Regions from separate parts of the Fulvimonas yonginensis genome, predicted to be linked through region 2. Evidence: riboswitches for the same ligand, from Rfam matches in the RefSeq annotation. Region 2 holds a riboswitch; the other holds the start of a gene.
The links. A riboswitch is a leader RNA that binds a small molecule or an ion and turns the genes downstream of it on or off. The one in region 2 is predicted to bind cobalamin.
Positions count from the first base shown of each region.

Region 1: another riboswitch for cobalamin. It lies ahead of WAT24_RS08620 (ribonucleoside-diphosphate reductase subunit alpha); the one in region 2 lies ahead of btuB (TonB-dependent vitamin B12 receptor).

Region 1 covers NZ_JBBBNY010000004.1:228,500-230,694, forward strand. The annotation lists gene WAT24_RS08615 (SDR family oxidoreductase) at 1-369, opposite strand, end outside; cobalamin riboswitch at 614-829, shown strand; gene WAT24_RS08620 (ribonucleoside-diphosphate reductase subunit alpha) at 1,073-2,195, shown strand, end outside.
Region 2 covers NZ_JBBBNY010000001.1:176,931-179,125, reverse strand. The annotation lists gene WAT24_RS00815 (TonB-dependent receptor) at 1-508, opposite strand, end outside; cobalamin riboswitch at 750-973, shown strand; gene btuB (TonB-dependent vitamin B12 receptor) at 1,104-2,195, shown strand, end outside.

The DNA.
Region 1 (2,195 bases), on a different contig from region 2:
CTCGCGCGCGAACAGCACGGCCACCGCGCGACCGATGCCCGAGTCGCCGCCGGTGATGATCGCCGCCATGTCCTCCAGCTTGCCGCTGCCGCGATAGGCGGGCGCCTCGAACTGCGGGCGCGGCTGCAGCTTGGCCTCCCGGCCCGGCTTGGCCAGGTGCTGCTCGGGCAGCGGCGTGCGGGGCTTGGACCGCGGGCTGGTCTGGCCCGGCGGCTTCTTCGTGGCGCTCTTCTTGGCGGCGGACTTGGATGCCTTGGCCTGCTGCTTCTGCTGGTCCCTGGCGTCGATCTGCGACTGCACGCGCCGCTCCTTGGCGACGGCGCGGCCCGCCCCGTTGCCGCGCTTGGAGGTGGTTTTGGAGGTGGCCATCGTGCACTCCCGTAGTGGCTGCGTATGGCTCGCGACGATAGGCAGCGCGCCGTGGCGGACAGGTGAGTGGGACCAGCGCGGTTGCTGACGGGCCGACCACGCGGTGTCCTTCCCCGAGCCCCAAGGGCAGCAGCGTTCCGGCGAAGCGGAGCCTGGCAGCACCAACCCTCCGCCGAAGCCCCGGACTGCCGCCGTCGACGCGGCGCCCGACACCAAATGTTGGGTTGACCGCGGCATCACAGCCCGATATGTTGTGTCCGTCGGTGCCCGCCCAGACGATCGTGTCGGTCGGGCTTAAAAGGGAATCCGGTGCGAATCCGGAACTGCCCCGCAGCGGTAAGCGGAAACGAACGCCTTCACATGCACTGGGCCGCCGCGCCTGGGAAGCGAAGGCAAGTAGGCGGGATCGAACGATCCCAGGTCCGCGAGTCCGAAGACCTGCCGGCACGCCAGGCCCCAAGGGCCGGCGGTCGCGCCTCCTGAGACGCGCCCGTCCGACCCTGACGCGACCCGGCGCGGGTGGCCGCTTCCGCGGGGAGGCGCGTCGCATGCGGAGATCCGTTCGTCCGCGTGATGCGTGTCCTCCGTGCAAGCGAAAACCTCAGGCCCTGCGCGCGGGAGCAGGCGTTTGACGATTTCGGAACCGTCGCGTCGGGGCGCTCTCCTCCGTCACGGCGCGGCGGCTTCCTTTCCGGAGATCCGCATGGACACCCTCGACACTCCTTCCCGCGAAGGCAGCGCCGCCGCGCGTGCCGACGATTTCGCCCTCACCCCGCCACACAGCCCCGCGCAGATGCGCGTGACCAAGCGCAACGGCGCCACCGAAAGCGTGGACGTCAACAAGATCGTGCGCGCTGTGACGCGCAACGCCGACGGCCTGCACGCAGTCGATCCGCTGCGTGTGGCGCTGAAGACCATCGGCGGCCTGTACGACGGCGCGACCACCGCCGAACTGGACCAGCTCTCGATCCGCACCGCCGCCGCGCTGACCGCCGAGGAGCCCGAGTACGGCCAGCTCGCCGCGCGGCTGCTCGGCGCCTACATCGACAAGGAAGTGCGCGGCCAGGAGATCCAGAGCTTCTCGCAGTCCATCGCGCGCGGTGCGGAACTGGGCCTGCTCAACGCGCGCCTGCGGGACTTCGTCGCCGCGCACGCGCGCAAGCTCAACGACGCGGTCGACCCGCTGGCCACGCGCCGCTTCGAGTACTTCGGCCTGCGCACGGTCTACGACCGCTACCTGCTGCGCCATCCGCAGACGCGCAAGGTGATCGAGACTCCGCAGCACTTCTTCATGCGCATCGCCTGTGCGCTGGGCGGCAACGAAGTCGGCGAGACGCTGGCGCTCTACCGCCTGTTCTCCGCGCTGGACTACATCCCCAGCTCGCCGACGCTGTTCAATGCCGGCACCGCGCACGAGCAACTTTCCTCCTGCTTCCTGCTCGATTCGCCGGCCGATTCGCTGGAGGCGATCTACGACAGGTACGCGGACGTGGCCAAGCTTTCGAAGTTCGCCGGCGGCATCGGCCTGTCCTTCACCCGCGTGCGCTCGCGTGGCTCGCTGATCCGCGGCACCAACGGCCACTCCAACGGACTGGTGCCGTGGCTGAAGACGCTGGACGCCTCGGTCGCCGCAGTGAACCAGGGCGGCAAGCGCAAGGGCGCGTGCTGCGTCTACATCGAACCGTGGCACGCGGACATCGAGGCGTTCCTCGAACTGCGCGACAACACCGGCGACGAGGCCCGTCGCACGCACAACCTCAACCTGGCCAACTGGATTCCGGACGAATTCATGCGCCGCGTGGAGAGCGACGGCGACTGGTCGCTGT
Region 2 (2,195 bases):
TGCCATAGCGGCTATCGGCGCTGACCGTGCCCGGCGCCAGCAGGGCCGCCGCGGTGACGTTGCGCGCCACCGGGATCTTCTGAAGCGTCTCCGCGGTCAGGACGGTGCGGGTGTCGACCTGCGAAACGTCGATCGCCGGGAGCGCCGAGGCCACCACGGAAATACCTTCCAGGGTCTGGGCCTGAGTCGCGGCCGCAAAGGAGGCGTCGACACCGCCGCCGATCTGGACGGTCACGTTCTGGGAAGCAATCTCCTTTCCGTCCTGCAGGAGCGTGACCGTATAGGTGCCCACCGGAAGCGAGGAGAGGCGGTAGCGCCCGTTCTGGACCTGCACGTCGCGGCTGAACCCGGTGGCCGGATTCGTGATGCGAACGCTCGTGCCGGTGGTGCCGGTGTCGCCGAAAATGCTGCCGGTCGCATTGGATTGCGCCAGCGCCACGCCCCCGAAACCCATGCTCAGTGCGACGGCCAGGGCGGTTCGGCGCCAAATTCGATTGTCGATCTTCATTAGTTAATTACCCCCAGAATGACCAAAGGTCCGATGACGCCTAAGCGTCCAAAGCAAGTCGAAGACAACGGCGCAGCGACCGCCCGCGAAGGCGGCCCACGAAGGCACTCCCGAATGCCTGCGCCTGAAGCAACTCGCTGCCAGACCATAGCCCGCACCGTAAGATTTCGTCAACAAAAAATTACGTTTTGGTGGGCGTGTCGTAATCTTCTACGAGTGCCGGCTTCCGCGCCGTTCAGGTATAGTGCCGGTCGCCTCGGGTGTCCCATGGCAGACAAGCCTCGGGATGAAACGGGAAGCCGGTGCGTTGTGCGATGCACGACAAGGCCGGCGCTGCCCCCGCAACGGTAAGCGAGTCAGACGGTCGGCCCGATGCCACTGTGCGCACGCACGGGAAGGCGCCGTCCGGCGGGTTTCCAACCCGCGCCCGCGAGCCCGGAGACCGGCCCGGAGCGTGACCTGGTGGACCTGCGGTGGGCGGGCCGGACCTCGTGCGTGGCCTGCGCCTGCCCGTCGTTCCTTCCCCTCCCGCGATCCGCCAGTCCATCCATCGCATGGGCCGTGCGTGGGCGCGCGGCCGAAGGAACGCTCTCGCATGAAGAAGACCCTGCTCGCCGCCGCACTGTGCGGCTGCCCGTTGGCCGCGCTGGCGGCCGGCCCCGGGAACCCGGCCTCGCTCTCGCCGGTGATCGTCACTGCCACCCGCACCGCGATCACCGTGGACGACGCGCTGTCGTCGGTCAGCGTGATCACCCGGGAGGACATCGACCGCCTGCAGCCGGTCTCGCTGGTGGACCTGCTGGAGGGACTGCCGGGCGTCACCTTCGCCCAGTCCGGCGGGCTCGGGCAGCAGAGCTCGCTGTTCCTGCGCGGCACCAACTCCTCGCACACCCTGCTGCTGATCGACGGCGTGCGCGTGGGCACGGTGAGCGCCGGCATCCCGGCCTTCGAACAGCTGCCGGTGGACCAGATCGAACGGATCGAGGTGGTGCGCGGGCCGCGTTCCAGCCTGTATGGCGCGGACGCGATCGGCGGCGTGATCCAGATCTTCACGCGGCGGGGAGAGCAAGGCGGCGGCCTGGCCCCATCGCTGCGCGTGGGCGTGGGCAGCCGTGGCTACACCGACGGCCAGCTGGGCCTGGCCGGCGGCGACCGACATGCCTGGTACAACCTCAGCCTGGGCCGGCAGATCACCGACGGCATCAACGCCTGCCGTGTCGGCGCCGCCGAGGCCTTTGCCGGCTGCTTCGCCGACGAGCCGGATGCGGACGCCTTCCGCAACACCCACGCCCTGGCCGATGCCGGTTATCGCTGGGACAACGGCACCGAGCTGGCGGCCACCTGGCTGGACAGCAAGAGCTACGTGGAATTCGACGGCGCCCCCTACGGCAACCAGGCACGCAACCGCCAGCAGGTCGCCGGCGCGCGGCTGAGCTTCGACGCGCTGGGTGCCTGGAAGGTGACGCTCGCCGCCGGCCGCAGCCAGGACGATTCGCACGTCTACAACGACGGCGCGTTCGTGCGCTACGGCGACTCGCGCCGCGACCAGGCCTCCTGGCAGAACGACCTCGCGCTGGCCGAGAACCAACTGCTCACGCTGGGCATGGATTGGCAGCAGGAGCACCTGTCCAGCGACACCGGCTACCTGGCCGACAGCCGCGACGATACCGGCGCCTTCGCCCAGTAC